One region of the Roseibium algae genome, then DNA from elsewhere that is predicted to be linked to it. Evidence: predicted binding sites of a transcription regulator. Region 1 holds the regulator's gene; the other holds the start of a gene.
What was found. The regulator PhoB, encoded in region 1, activates phosphate uptake and scavenging genes when phosphate is short. The targets are predictions, from matches to a motif close to TGTCATNNANCTGTCAT.

Region 1 (8,011 bases):
GATATTGTCGAATGTCGCTTCCGCTGCTTTTTCTTTTTGTTCTTGCCATCGCTGCGTTAGGTTTTTTTGTCGGCCGTAGCCGGGCTTTCAAATCTGCCGATGGTGACATCAAAGTCTTGCATTCCCTGCCAGGGTATTATGGTTGGAATGCTGCTCTGATGGTTCTCCTCCCAGCCATAGCTGTTCTTATGCTTTGGCTGTCCATTCAGCCCGTTATCATCAACAACAACGTCTCTGCCATGATCTCCGAGCATGCGATTGCGGAAAGCTCCCTTGATCTGGTGATGAGTGACGTCATTCGCGTCGCCGAAGGTCTCGATATAGCGGTCGAGAAAGGGGCGATGACCGCAGGTCAGGCGTCTTCGATCAGAACCGAGCTAACAGATGTTCGGACCCGTCTCGGATCAGTTGGCGTTGCGCTTGGATCGGAAGTTTCTTCGGAGACACTTAAGGCCGCTCAGCGTTACCGTGAAATGTCTTCATTTGGCCATCTTGGCCGAACCGTGCTTGTGCTTGCTGTTGCCTTTGCTGGATTGGCGTTTGGCTATAGTCGCTCACATAAGGATTTCAGAGCACGTAATGTGGTTGAACAGGTGGTTCTCTGGATCCTGATTCTGGCAGCCTCAATCGCGGTCCTGACGACAGTGGGAATTGTGTTCTCACTCATCTTCAATACGATTGAGTTCTTCAAGCTTTATCCAGCTGCGGATTTCTTCTTCGGTCTGACCTGGAGCCCCAGCTTTGGTGGTGGGTCTGAGCTTGGCATTCTTCCACTGATGTGGGCGACGTTCTACATTTCCTTGATTGCCTTGGCGGTTGCCGTGCCAATCGGGCTGTTTGCCGCGATTTACCTGTCAGAATATGCCGGGTCCACGGTGCGCGCTTTTGCCAAGCCAATGCTGGAAGTCCTCGCCGGGATCCCGACGATTGTTTATGGTCTCTTTGCATTGATGACGGTTGGCCCGCTCCTGGTGGATGCTTTCGGTCAGGATGGCGCCTTTGGTGTTAATTGGATGCAAGGTGGAACGGCGGTCATGACTGCTGGCCTTGTGATGGGCATCATGTTGATCCCATTTGTCAGCTCCCTGTCAGACGACATCATCAACGCAGTGCCTCAGGCCATGCGCGACGGGTCTCTCGGTCTTGGGGCGACCCATTCCGAAACCATCAAGCAGGTGATCTTGCCGGCGGCGTTACCGGGGGTGGTTGGTGCGGTTCTCCTGGCAGCTTCACGAGCCATTGGCGAGACCATGATTGTTGTCTTGGGGGCAGGTGCAGCTGCACGGCTCAGCGGAAATCCATTCGAGGCGATGACAACAGTTACCGCAAAGATCGTCAGTCAGCTGACAGGTGATCAGGACTTCGCGTCTCCTGAGGCTCTTGTCGCTTTTGCGCTTGGCATGACGCTCTTTGTCATAACCTTGTGCCTTAACATTTTCGCCCTCTACATCGTGCGCAAGTACCGGGAACAGTACGAATGACCGATACCACCGTAAACTCGAAGGCTGCGGCCCGGGTGAACAAGAAGTCGCTCCTGGAAGTCGATACACTGACGCGACGGCGTAACTCATCCGAAACACGTTTTAAATGCTATGGCATTGTTGCCATCTTGATCGGTCTCTTTTTCTTGGCTGCATTGCTTTTCGCAATCTTCTCGAACGGGACCAGTGCCTTTACCCAGACTTTCATCTCGTTGGATGTGACTTTGGACAAGGCAAAGATCGAAAAGGCTGAAGCATCAATTGTGAAGACGTCCAAATATCGGGCCATGATCGCAGGTTCCCTGCGAGAAAAACTGGAAGAAAAGGGCGTTAAAACAGATATGAAGGACAAGGATCTCTTGAAGATCATGTCCTCAGGTGCCCCAGCTACAGTTCGTGAATTTGTCTTGGCAAATCCGGACAAGATCGGCTCGACAGCTCAATTCAATCTAGTGGCGTCTTCTCGTGTCGATGGCTATATGAAAGGCCGGGTAACGCGCGAAGATCTGGTCAACGACAAGAACCTGAATGCCGTGCATCTCGACATTGTCGACAAGTTGCGGGAAACGGCAACTGTGGTGAAGCGCTTCAATTGGCAATTCATCTTGGGTGCAGATGCATCGGACTCACGTCCTGAACAGGCTGGTATCGGGGTCGCAATGATCGGCTCCTTCTACATGATGCTGGTAGTCTTGCTCTTGGCTCTACCGATTGGCGTCGCAGCCTCCATCTACCTGGAAGAATTTGCTCCCAAAAACCGGATCACTGATCTGATTGAGGTGAACATCTCGAACTTGGCTGCTGTTCCATCCATCGTATTTGGTATTCTGGGTCTTGCGGCGTTCATTCAGTTCGCTCACTTGCCTCAGTCGGCGCCTCTCGTCGGTGGACTGGTCCTCACCTTGATGACACTTCCGACCATCATCATTTCGACGCGTGCATCTCTGAAATCAGTGCCGCCGAGTATTCGAAGTGCGGCGCTTGGAATTGGGGCATCCAAGATGCAGTCGGTCTTCCACCATGTTCTGCCACTTGCAATGCCAGGTATCCTCACAGGGACGATCATTGGACTTGCACAGGCCCTGGGTGAAACAGCTCCACTTCTTCTCATCGGGATGGTTGGCTTTATTGCCTCCGAATTCCCTGATGGGGTTGTGTCTGGATTTTTGTCGCCGAACTCTGCAATGCCTGCCCAGATTTACGAGTGGGCAAAGCGTGCGGATCCGGCTTTCTATGAACGGGCCTGGGGTGGGATCATCATCCTGCTTCTGTTCCTCATGACAATGAATGTTGTCGCGATCATCCTGCGTCGCAGGTTTGAGCGCCGCTGGTAAGGAATGAGCGTCACCATGAGTGAGATGCCTAGAGATATAGAGACCGCCGAGATGACTGAAACGAAAATTTCTGCCAGTAAAGTGCAGGTTTATTACGGTGATACCCACGCAATCAAGGATGTCAGCGTTGACATCGAGGCACGTGCAGTTACGGCGTTTATCGGTCCGTCCGGTTGCGGTAAATCCACGTTCCTGCGTTGCCTGAACCGGATGAACGATACAATTGATATTTGCCGCGTTGAAGGCGACATCAAGATTGATGATGAGGATATTTATGATCCGAAAGTCGATCCGGTGCAGTTGCGCGCCAAGGTTGGAATGGTGTTTCAGAAGCCGAACCCTTTCCCAAAATCAATTTATGACAATGTTGCTTATGGGCCGCGGATCCATGGTCTGACACGCAAAAAGTCTGAGCTCGACGAAGTCGTTGCATCCAGCTTGCAGAAAGCTGGTCTTTGGAACGAAGTGAAAGATCGTCTGGATGGACCGGGAACGGGGCTGTCAGGTGGCCAGCAGCAACGCCTGTGCATTGCGCGTGCCATTGCGGTAAGCCCGGAAGTCATTCTGATGGATGAACCGTGCTCGGCACTTGATCCGATTGCCACTGCAAAGGTGGAAGAGCTGATCGATGAACTGCGGGCGAATTTTACGATTGTTATCGTGACCCATTCGATGCAGCAGGCGGCTCGTGTGTCTCAACAGACAGCTTTCTTCCATATGGGAAATCTGGTTGAAGTGGGCGCGACGCAGGATATTTTCACCAACCCGCAAGACAAGCGCACCCAGGATTACATCACGGGCCGCTTCGGCTGATTTTGTTGACACGGGTATGGAAAGGGAACTGAGATGACCGAACATACGGTATCTGCATATGGCGAAGAACTTACCACTATTGCTGGTCTGATCGCCGAAATGGGTGGCCTGGCCGAGGATATTGTCAGCAACGCGGTTTCTGCTTTGATGAGGCAGGATCTGGAGCTTGCCCAGGAAACCATCTTGAAGGATGCCAGGCTGGATGAGCTTCTGCTTGATATCGAAATGCGCAATGTTCAGGTGATCGCACGACGTCAGCCGATGGGCCAGGACCTTCGTGAGATCATGGCTGCTGGCCGTATTGCAAACGATCTGGAACGGGTCGGCGACATGGCGAAAAATGTTGCCAAGCGTGTGATTGCGATGGATGCAGGTCTTAAGTCCAAAACACTGTCAATCGGTGTTGAGCACATGACAGAGCTGGCTTTGTCTCAGCTCAAAAACGTGCTGGATGCCTATACCCGCCGGAATGCTGAAGAAGCTCGTCTTGTACGGGACCGGGATAGCGAAGTTGATGCGATCTACACCTCGTTGTTCAGGGAGTTGCTGACCTACATGATGGAAGATCCGCGCAATATCACTCAGTGCGCTCATCTTCTGTTTTGCGCGAAGAACATCGAGCGCATCGGCGATCATGCCACCAACATCGCAGAGAATGTTTTCTACATGGTCACAGGTGACCGCCTGACCGAAGATCGTCCACGCATGGACGAAACGGGTGTCATGGACAAAGAAGACGCCTGATATCAGTACGTCAGGCGGGAATGGTTCGGAGTAAACTGGAATGCCTAAGGTACTCATCGTTGAAGACGAGGAGCCGCTCAGCCTGTTGCTGAGATACAATTTGGAAGCAGAAGGCTACACAGTCGATTCCTGCATGCGCGGAGACGACGCTGAAGTTCGTCTCCGTGAAAGTGTACCTGACTTGTTGCTACTTGATTGGATGCTGCCGGGCATTTCCGGCATTGAGCTATGTCGGCGCCTGAGAATGCGCGAAGAGACTGAACGCTTGCCGGTGATCATGCTGACTGCTCGCGGCGAGGAAGCCGAGCGTATTCGTGGCTTGTCTACGGGGGCAGATGACTATGTGGTCAAGCCATTCTCCGTGCCGGAACTGATGGCGCGGGTCCGGGCCATCTTGCGCCGGGCAAATCCTGAAGTTGTATCTTCGATGCTGCGTTCTGGTGATATTGAGCTGGATCGGGAAACTCACCGTGTGCGGCGCAGCACCAAGGAAATCCATCTGGGGCCAACGGAGTTTCGGCTTCTGGAATTCCTAATGACGTCGCCTGGGCGCGTGTTCTCTCGTGAACAGCTTCTTGATGGGGTCTGGGGCCACGATGTCTATGTGGATGAACGGACCGTTGATGTTCATGTCGGGCGTTTGCGCAAGGCGTTGAACCGTGGCAAGGCGAAAGACCCAATCCGCACTGTGCGCGGTGCTGGTTATGCCTTCAACGATCAGTTCGCCCTTGCCTGAGGCCTGAACCTCAGTATCTTGCTATTGCCAAATAAAAAGCCCGCCGAATTCGGCGGGCTTTTTTAATCTCTGATCGCCTTAAAACTGCAAAGCTCTAGGAAGCGCGTGCAGCAGCAATTGGGGCGGAAACAGCCAACGGCTTATTGTTATTATTGCGTCGCCGATCACTCACAGGTTGATAAGCAATTTTGCAATGATGGGCGCAATAAGGAACGTTTGCATCTGAAACCCGACCGCAGAAATAGAAATCGTCGGTGCTCGGATCTCCGATTGGCCATTTGCAAGTCCGTTCTGTCAACGACAGTATCGTTGCACGTTCTGACATCGGTACCAGCTCAGCAATAAGCTCGATTTCCGGCTCTGGCTTTGCAACAGGAGCAGGTGCACTTTCCATCTTCAAGGCAGTTGCACCCTGAGACTGTGGTTGCGGTGTACCTGTTCTTCCTGGTGATGCAGGTGCAGCCGAGCCCGCGCGTGGCCGACGCGGCTTGGATGCAGGCGATGGTGCCTTTGCACGGCCCGAAAGCCCAAGGCGATGAACTTTTCCGATAACTGCATTGCGTGTCACGCCGCCGAGTTCGCCCGCAATCTGACTTGCGCTATGGCCTTCGGCCCAGAGCTTTGACAAAAGCTCCACGCGTTCATTCGTCCAACTCATTTTGCCGCACCCCGTATGTTCAGTGGCGAAAAACCACGAAGCATTAACCAAGTGTTAAGGCACACTCATGCGTGCCAGTAGTGGCATATTTAGTGCCATAAAGTGATTTGCTACACGACATGTCGTGCTTTACTCATCGGACATTACAATATCGGTGAAAGTTGAGGCAAGGTTTCGGGGGGATTCAGATGGGGATGAACCAGCTTTTCCCCAGAATAGCCAATTTGCCTATGTGCGAATGCAATTGGCTGAAACCTGCCAATTGCATTGACAGCGAGCCGGGGAACAGGTGTATAAGCTTTTATGACATGCGCGTGCCGCCTTTTCCGGGCGGCATGTTTCGTTTTAGGGCCTTTATTGGTCAGGTTCCGGAATAAACAGCGCATGGCATAAAGGTTTTTCTCTCCACGGGAGTTTAAGGAAATGTCGGCGTCTGCGCTGTTTGGAACTTACGCAAGATCGGGCCTGGAATTCGATCATGGTGAAGGTGTCTGGCTGGTAGCGAGTGATGGCCGACGATTTCTGGACTGCGGATCCGGGATTGCCGTCAACGCGCTTGGGCATAGTCATCCGCATCTGGTCGAGGCGCTGAAGGCTCAGGCTGAAAAGCTTTGGCACACGTCCAATCTGCACAGTCCTCCGGGGGGAAACCGTCTCGGAAGTCGCCTGGCTGAGGCAACGTTTGCGGATCGTGTGTTCTTTACAAACTCTGGGGCTGAGGCGATGGAAGCTGCGATCAAAACCGCGCGCCGCTATCAGTATGACAAGGGACACCCTGATCGATATCACATCGTGACCTTTGAAGGTGCTTTCCATGGGCGGACCATCGCGACAATCGCAGCTGGTGGTCAGGCAAAGTATATGGAGGGTTTTGGCCCAAAGGCTCCTGGTTTTGACCAGGTTCCAGCTGGTGATCTGGAGGCCTTAAAAGAGATCGTTGGTCCGCAAACAGCAGCCATTGCAATTGAACCAATCCAAGGTGAAGGCGGCATCCGCGAGATCCCAACTGAGTTTTTACGTCAGCTTCGTAAGCTCTGCGACGATGAAGGCATCTTGCTGATCTTTGACGAAATCCAAACGGGTGTTGGTCGGACAGGTAAGTTGTTTGCGCATGAATGGTCCGGTGTGATGCCGGACATCATGGCGGTTGCCAAGGGCATCGGCGGCGGTTTCCCAATGGGTGCGTGTCTCGCAACGGAAGAGGCCTCGTCGGGCATGGTGCCTGGAACGCACGGCACGACCTTCGGCGGTAATCCTCTTGCGATGGCTGTCGGCAATGCAGTGCTTGATGTGATCCTGGCCGATGAATTCCTGGATACGGTGAAGTCGAAGGGTCTCAACTTCAAGCAGAAGCTGGCCGGTCTCGTCGATGGGCATCCTGATGTCCTGGAGGAAGTGCGCGGTTCTGGTTTGATGCTCGGTCTGAAGTGCGTTGTACCCGCTGGAGATTTCGTCGCAATGGCACGCGAACAAGGGCTTCTGGCGATCCCCGCTGGCGATAATGTGGTGCGGATCATGCCTCCGCTGACGATCTCGGATGAAGAGATTGCAGAGGCTGTTAAGCGGCTCGAGGCCGCTGCCACGTCACTTGAACAAACATTGAAACTTGAAGGGGCGGCAGAATGACCAGCACCGGTATGTCGCGGAATTTTCTGGATCTGACCGAATTTGGCGGAGACGAACTGCGCCACATTCTAGACGTCAGCAAGCGTCTTAAAAAAGACCGCAATGGTATTCGTCGGGGCGAGGGGCCTTTGGCGGGTAAAGTCCTGGCGATGATTTTTGAGCAGCCATCGACCCGTACACGTATTTCCTTTGACGTTGGCATGCGCGAGCTTGGCGGCGAAACCTTGATGCTCACGGGTGCAGAAATGCAGCTCGGGCGGGGCGAGACAATCGCGGACACAGCCAAGGTTCTGTCGCGATTTGTTGATGCGGTTATGATCCGGATCCTGAGTCATGACGATCTGACAGAACTTGCGGCCAATGCGACCATTCCTGTTATCAATGGTTTGACCAAAGTGTCTCATCCTTGTCAGATCATGGCAGATCTTTTGACGTTTGAAGAGCATCGTGGCTCAATCAAAGGCAAGTCGATTGCCTGGAGCGGCGACAGCAACAATGTGCTGGCGTCCTGGGTGCATGCGGCTCCGCGCCTCGACTTTGAACTGCGCATTGCAACACCTTCGGAATTGGCCCCGCCAACCGATCTGATTGAGAAGGCGCGCGCAGAAGGGGCGTCGAT
Region 2 (8,011 bases), on a different contig from region 1:
TATCTTTGTTGGCTCGCGTCATGGGCATGTTTACTCCATGGTCGACAGCAACCGCGACGGAGTGGCCGACGAGGTCAGCGAACGGGTCAGCGGGCTGAATGTACCAAACGGCATTGCGGCTCAGGATTCTCAACTTTACGTCGCCCTGCAGGACAAGATCACCAAATGGCCTGTGCCTGCCGAATTTGATACATCCCTTCCTCTCCAGCCCTTGCTGCCAGTCAAGGAAGGCCTGAAAGACGAGTTCCTGCACGGCTGGCGCTATATTGGTTTCGGACCTGACCGGAAGCTCTATGTTGCACTCGGCGCGCCCTGCAATATCTGTGAGCTTGAGGATAACACTGGCAAGATCGCCCGGATGGATCCAGACGGTTCCAATTGGGAAATTGTCGCCAATGGCGTCCGAAATTCAGTTGGCTTTGACTGGCATCCAGTCACAGGAGAGCTTTGGTTCACCGACAATGGTGCCGACGGCATGGGAGATGACACACCACCAGACGAATTGAACCGGGTGACGAAAATCGGCCAACATTTCGGCTTCCCCTATCGAGGTGGCAAGGATACCAAACTCGCGGGCTATGAAGAAACTGATCCGCCGATGGAGGTCACACCGGCAGAGATCGAATTTCAGGCCCATTCGGCTAATCTCGGCATCGACTTCTACGAAGGCGAAATGTTCCCTGCCGAGTACAAAAACGATGCTTTTGTCGCCCAGCACGGCTCCTGGAACAGGACCACGCCCGTTGGCTACCGCATCATGCGCATTCGCTTCGATGAGGCTGGAAACGCTGTTGGCAAGGAAGTCTTTGCCGATGGCTGGCTGTCGAGCGGCTCTGCGGTCGGGCGTCCGGTCGACATCGAGGAAATGGCGGACGGGTCACTGCTGGTCTCTGACGACTTCGCCAATGTAGTCTACCGGATATCCTATGATCAGTAGACTACTTTGTGTAGGCGGGCTTTTGCTCGCCTGCTCGTTCCCATCACATGCTCAGGATGCAAAAGCTGGTCGCGACAAGGCGCGTATGTGCACGGTCTGCCATGGGGATCTTGGCATCGCAGTCGCGCCAAATGCGCCAAATCTTGCCGGTGAAAATGCAGCCTATATCGCCAATCAGCTGAAGGCTTTCAAGTCCGGCAAGCGCCAGCACGAACAAATGACGATCATCGCCAGCGGTCTGTCCAACGAGGATATCGCTGATTTGGCCAGCTGGTTTTCAAAGATCAAGATTGAGGCAACCGCGCCGGACCTCTGATCCAAACTTGACTAAAACAAAATGCAATGACTGCAACGCCCGGAAGCATTTCACCTCCGAGCGCTTTTCTAATTTTCAACCTTTGCGACGTGGCTCATGTTTCGTATCACCTCGCCCAGATTTTGGAACTCTCTCCAGAGTAGTCGTCGCGGGACGCATCTTCGTTTCTTTTACAGGAACGAATTTACCAGTAATAGAGTCTCGACCTACATCAAAAGTTTTTCTGTTACTCATTTAAAAATCCTATTTTAGTTTCGCTTTTGCCTTGGGAGGCAATATTACCTTACGTCGATTCGTTCGCAAGAACAATATGTAAACAAATAGTGTACAATACAGCATTTAAGTGAACTATGTTTCGTTTGAACAAACGAAAACGCCCGGACGCATTCAAGCATCCGGGCGTTCCCATAATCTGTCTTGGGAGGACCGTTCCTCGTTTAGTGCAGGCGAGACGCAGGGCCGAGGTTGATCAACAGGGTTTCACCCGGTGCATCGTCCACACCATCATTGTCTGTGACCAGAAACAGGCGCCCGTCAGATGTCACGGTCAGGCCTTCCGGCTTGTCCATGATCCAACCCTTGCCAGCGGCCAGTGCAGGAAGAATGTCCATCGCCATGTGCTTTTCCAGAACCGGAAGAGCTTCACCGTATTTCGCCGGTGTCACGCCCTCAAGAGACACAACAGTGATCTGCTTGATCGCCGCGTCTTCTCCGCCCTTGTTGTCACGCTCCAGAATTGCGAACTTTTCGCCACCCAGGGAAACGATCTCAGACAGACCAACCCAGCCACCAGCCGGGCTTGCAGGAGTTTCGAGCGGATAGTGAACAAAGCCCCAGGACTTATCGGCAGGATTGTAGATGCCGATTTTCGTCATGCCCTTTGGATCGTCTTTCCATTCGCGCTGAACTGCAACAGCAACCATTGGCTGACCGTCTTTTTCGAACTCAGCAACACCCTCGAGAGAAAAACGCTTGGCCTGTGCGACTAGAGCTACAGGAAGTGTGATTTCTTCCTCAACCTTACCCTCAGCAGAGACCTTCAGAAGGAAATGCTGCATTTCCTTTTTCGCGTTGCCTTCAGACGCAAGCCAGAAGCCGCCGTCCTTGGCAACCGAAATACCTTCAAGGTCGTATTTCTTCGCAGTGCCACCTGTCAGATCCACATGCGATACAATCTTCGCAGGCTTCTCGGACACATCGAGCGTGAAGATACGCGCTGCGTCGTAGAAACTGTCGCTGACGGCATAGAGCTTGTTGGCATCGGCAGGATCAGCAGCAAGACCGGAAAGAGCACCCCAACCGATTGGCGCGCGTGTTTCTGGGTCCGTGACAGAGACAACCATCGGATAAGAAGGAGCCTCAGCACCGAACTGGTAAAGCCCAACGTGTGCACGTACACCGTCTTCGTCTACTTCGTTGGCAACCGCAAGAAGGTCACGCTGTGGGATCGCCAGAAGGCCTTCAGGTCCAACATGCGTTGGCAGGAACTGGACGAACTCAGGTTCCGCTCCAGTGTCTTTGTAAACAGCAACAAAGTTTCCGCGCTCGGAGCTGACGAAAATCAGGGTTTCGCCACCAAACTCGCCAACTGTAACACCCTCAGGCTCGGTGCCCTTCTTGTGGGCGCGCTTTGCCGGGTAGTGACCATTGGCCATTCCAAGGTGTTCCATGGCGTTGCCACTGTCGAAGAGAACATCGCCCTTGGTGTTCCAGATCGTGAAACCGCGCGAACCACCTTTATAGTCGCCTTCATTTGCCGTGACAAAACGCTCGTCATCAATCCACGCCACCGCATCCGGTTCACGTGGCACATCCTTGAGCGAGCCGGAGGCGTCGCTCATACGTGCTTTTTTAACCGGGATGGCATCGATATCGGCCGTACCAGCTGAGAAATGGGCAGTGATTTTTCCGGAAGCCAGATCAACTATGGCAAGGTGATTGTTTTCCTGAAGGGTTACAACAGCCTGGTTCTTCGAGTTGATCGAAACAAACTCAGGCTCAGGGTCGGTGCCCCCAACTTCAGCGATACCCGTCATGTCGACGATGCGAACATTATCGCAATTGATCGGCTTGCCGTCAGCATCCAGATCGAAGATTGCCAGATGACCGGCAGGCATCTGCGGCAGAGCGCCGTCATTCAGGTCTTCATCGCGCTCGTTCTCGATCGCAATGGCAACGAACTTGCCATCAGGAGACACCGCAATGCTGTCCGGCTGACCCTTTGCGTCGCATTTTGCGGCAAGTCCCAGGCCTTCCAACTCAATCACGGCCATGTAGCCGGATGCATTCACGAAATCTGCGCTGGTGTTGACTCCGGCATAGGCAGCCTTGGAGCCAAAAGCAACGGATGTCGGCTCGCCGCCAAGGGCAACACGCCCCTTAGGCTTAATGTTGATTGGGTTCGTGGCATCCACAAACACAATCGCTTCACCTGGACTGTCAGTGAAGCCAAGCGTTCGGCCATCCTTGGAAGCTGAAATGATTTCAGCAACAGTCTCGGTCGCTGGATCAACGCCTTCGTCCAATGTTTTGTAAACTGGGTAGCTGTTGATACGCTCGAAAAACGATCCAGCTTCAGCGGCAAAAGCGCTGCCAAGGCTAAATGTGACAGCAAGGCTAATGCTAGCCAGGAAATGCTTGCGCAAGGTGGTCATAAAAATCCCCGAAGGTTAAGAAAACAGGTCGAATTCTGGCGCGAAACTAGGCCTGAGCGATGGACTTTCCATGACAGTCGCTTGAAGTTTTCATGACAGCCGCAAGCGGCGTTTACAAATCGAGCGCCCAGCAAATTCATCTTCCGTTCGATTTGCAATTAATCTGCCGTGAGCGCCCCGTAATTCCTTTGACACACAGCACAATTCGCCTTTCACTGATGACAACTGCACCGAAGAAATCCAGCAAGGTCGCGACTATGGGAAACATTCAAACTGCCACTTGCCGCCTCTCTATTCGATGACACAGGCTGCCGATTTCCCAATCGAAGAATATGAAGCCCGGCTGGAGCGCCTCCACAAGGCTATGAAGTCCGCGAAGATGGACGCCATATTGCTGACAACGGAAGCGGAAGTGCGATATTTCACCGGCTTTCGAACCCTGTTCTGGCTCAGCCCAACACGGCCCTGGTTCCTCGTGATCCCGGCAAACGCTGCTCCCATCGCCATTATCCCAGAAATAGGTACCCACGTCATGGCATCGACCTGGGTAAGCGATATTCGAACCTTCTCTTCGCCGCATGAAAACGATGACGGAGTGTCATTGCTCGTTGACGTGCTCAAAGACAAACCACGGATCGGGTTGCTGATGGGGCGGGAAACCACGCTCCGAATGCCTCTGAATGATTTCATGGTTTTGAAAGATAGTCTTCCAGCCAGCGAGTGGACCGATGCGACCGCTGCGGTCCAGTCTCTGCGGATGATCAAATCTGAGCGAGAAATCGCCCTCCTGTCTCAGATCTGCAGCATCGCCTCAGGAAGTTTCGAAAGAGCTGCGAGTTTCCTTCATAGAGGGCAAACTTTGAAAGAGGTGTTCCGGGCCTTCAAGATCGACCTTCTGGCCAGCGGTGCTGATGATGTACCCTATCTAGTGGGCGGAGCAGGCCCGGGCGGATACAATGATGTCATCTCGCCGCCAAGCGACAGACCACTAACGGACGGCAACGTCCTGATGCTTGATACTGGCGCAACGCTCAACGGCTATTTTTGCGACTTCGACCGAAACTACACAGTGGGGCCTGCCAGCGACGCCACACACAAAGCCTACGCAACCCTCCATAGAGCCATTGATGCGGCACTGGATATGGCCCGCCCCGGCGTGACTTGCGCAGACCTCTTCATGGTGATGGCGAATGCCATAGGTGGTTCAAAAAGCGATGTCGGACGATTTGGCCACGGCCTTGGCATGCAGCTGACGGAAGCGCCATCATTGATCGATTTCGACCGAACAATTCTTAAGGAAGGCATGGTGCTGACCCTTGAGCCCAGTATGGCGATTTCTGACGGAAAAATTATGGTCCACGAGGAAAACATCGTCATACGCGACGGCTCACCTGAGCTTCTGACACGTCGGGCGCCAACAGAAATTCCGATCCTAGTTTAAGGCAAATGGCATCGAACACAGGCCACAGCCAGCGCTTTGGCTTACCACCTGTTGACATCCAAGCTTTTCCGGGCAAAAAAGCACCACTCTTGACCACTGGAGCATAAGCATGGCTCGGCGCACTGCCGACATTTTGAAAAAGCAAACGACGGTTTCGACCGGCGGTGCTTTTGCCTGCGCAACCCCTGCCCCGACAACCACCGTCAAACCGACTACGACCACCACCGCCTAACGGTGCCGCTCGTCCCGCTCCCCGGGGATGGGGGGCGCTGACAGACCGGCTGGTTGAAAGACCGCAAAGCCGGGTGAGCGGGGAGACGGATGAGGAATTTCAAAATGGGTTACAAAATTGCAATCGCAGGCGCCACCGGCAATGTTGGCCGCGAAATGCTCGACATTCTGGATGAGCGCGGCTTCCCGGCTGACGAAGTCGTGGCACTGGCCTCTCGCCGCTCCCAGGGCACCGAAGTCTCGTTCGGCGATAAAACGCTGAAGGTTCAGGCAATGGAGAATTACGACTTCTCCGACACAGATATTTGTCTGATGTCCGCAGGCGGCACCGTTTCGAAGGAATGGTCTCCGAGGATTGCAGCCAAGGGCTGTGTTGTCATCGACAACTCATCCGCCTGGCGCTACGACTCGGACGTACCGCTGATCGTTCCTGAAGTGAATGCCGATGCGATCAAGGGCTTCAGCAAAAAGAACATCATCGCCAACCCGAACTGTTCAACCGCTCAGCTCGTTGTTGCGCTGAAGCCTTTGCATGATCACGCAAAGATCAAGCGCATCGTCGTATCGACCTATCAGTCAGTCTCCGGCGGTGGCAAAGAAGCCATGGAAGAGCTGTTCAACCAGACGCGCGCAGTGTTCGTGAACGATCCGATTGAGCCAGCCAAGTTCACAAAGCGGATCGCTTTCAACGTCATTCCGCATATCGATGATTTCATGGAAGACGGCTACACCAAGGAAGAATGGAAGGTGCTTGCCGAAACCAAGAAGATGCTCGACCCGGCAATCAAGGTGACCTGCACCGCCGTGCGTGTGCCAGTCTTCATCGGCCATTCCGAAAGCGTGAACATCGAATTTGAAAACGAAATCTCTGCCGAGGAAGCGCGGAACATCCTGCGTGAAGCGCCCGGCTGCCTCGTGATCGACAAGCACGAAGACGGCGGCTACATCACGCCTTACGAAAGCGCAGGCGAAGACGCGACCTATATTTCTCGTATCCGCGAAGATGCAACAGTCGAGAACGGCCTGAACATCTGGATCGTCTCGGACAACCTGCGCAAAGGTGCTGCTCTGAATACAGTTCAGATTGCAGAGGCCCTGATCAACCGTGGTCTGATCAAGCCGAAAAGTGAAGCTGCCTGAAGATCATTTTAACACAAGCGCGCCATGAGTTCGGCGCGCTTGTTCGCTTCTCTTTACATCATCATTTCAAGGAAGGATGCCGTATAGATGGCTTCCAATTCCCGCCTTTCCTTTCAAGACTTTGCAGCACAAACACCATCTGCTGGATTTAGCGACTGGTTGGCCGCAAACGCTGGCCCATCCTGGGCGGCTGCCACCGACCACCCTTTCACAAAGGCAATTGGCGACGATACGATGCCAACGGCAGCCTATGTGAGATACCTGATTGAAGACTATACCTTCGTCATCGATCTTTGCTCCACGCTTGGCTACCTGGTGGCCAAAGCGCCGTCCATGCAGTCAAAGGCAAAACTAAGCGCCTTTCTCGCACTGGTGACCTCTGAAGAAAACGACTATTTCGAACGCTCTTTTGCAGCTCTTGGTGTCCCCAAAGAGACTTATCAGACAGCCGCGCAAGGACCGGTTACACGCCAGTTTTCAGATCTGTTGCTGCAATCAGCTGGCAAGGGCACATACGCAGACGGCCTCGCCTGCCTGCTATGCGCCGAGTGGGTCTATCTCGTCTGGGGCCTGCGAGAAGCGCAAAAGCCACGACCAACCCATTTTTACCTCGCTGAATGGATCGACCTCCATGCGGTCCCAGGCTTTCAGGATTTCGTTGGCTGGCTACGTACCGAAATGGACAACACCGGCCCGGACCTGGATCCGGCAGCTCAAGACAGGCTCGCTGATTTATTTGAAAATATGTGCCGCCTAGAAGTCGCCTTTTTTGATGCTGCCTGGGCCGCACAAGACGGCAAATAGATCATTCAAATCCCGGCATGAACGGAAGGTCCGTCACACCAATATCAATTCCGGCTTGCGACAACAAAGTGCTGATCTGGCCGCGGTGATGGGTCTGATGATTGAAAAGATGGGTCACGCAGATCCAACGTGGACGGGTCCGCTCAACCTGATCACTGGAGCTGATCCAGACCAGATCACCCGCAAGCCACTCCTGGGTTAGCGAGTTCGCAAAGGCCACAATATCCTCGGCAATAGCCAGATGATGTCCGCGTAATTCCTCGAAGTCAGCGTAAAGATCAACGCCCATGCCCGCGACGGCGTAGTCAACTTCCGTAAATCGGCCCATCCAAGCCCTATCGCCAAACAAAATATGGTTCAACGTCGAGTGAACTGACTTGAAGAACGCACCGCGATCCTCCTTGCGCGCTGAATCATCCATTTTTGCAGCTGCAGCATAGAGCTTGACCGTCATCCATTGGTTATAGGACGCCAGTGTTTGGTAGAGT

Region 2: V6575_RS17010 (esterase-like activity of phytase family protein) is a predicted target of PhoB. The motif match lies at 3,989-4,005, and genes of this name have one in related genera.

The regions. Positions count from the first base shown of each region.
Region 1 covers NZ_JBAKIA010000002.1:229,072-237,082, reverse strand. The annotation lists gene pstC (phosphate ABC transporter permease subunit PstC) at 12-1,481, shown strand; gene pstA (phosphate ABC transporter permease PstA) at 1,478-2,815, shown strand; gene pstB (phosphate ABC transporter ATP-binding protein PstB) at 2,840-3,628, shown strand; gene phoU (phosphate signaling complex protein PhoU) at 3,662-4,372, shown strand; gene phoB (phosphate regulon transcriptional regulator PhoB) at 4,413-5,108, shown strand; gene V6575_RS04730 (GcrA family cell cycle regulator) at 5,203-5,766, opposite strand; gene V6575_RS04725 (aspartate aminotransferase family protein) at 6,190-7,392, shown strand; gene argF (ornithine carbamoyltransferase) at 7,389-8,011, shown strand, end outside.
Region 2 covers NZ_JBAKIA010000013.1:66,763-74,773, forward strand. The annotation lists gene V6575_RS17000 (PQQ-dependent sugar dehydrogenase) at 1-937, shown strand, start outside; gene V6575_RS17005 (c-type cytochrome) at 927-1,253, shown strand; gene V6575_RS17010 (esterase-like activity of phytase family protein) at 1,691-3,907, opposite strand; gene V6575_RS17015 (M24 family metallopeptidase) at 4,188-5,348, shown strand; gene V6575_RS17020 (hypothetical protein) at 5,458-5,580, shown strand; gene V6575_RS17025 (aspartate-semialdehyde dehydrogenase) at 5,685-6,719, shown strand; gene V6575_RS17030 (TenA family protein) at 6,807-7,523, shown strand; gene V6575_RS17035 (DinB family protein) at 7,525-8,011, opposite strand, start outside.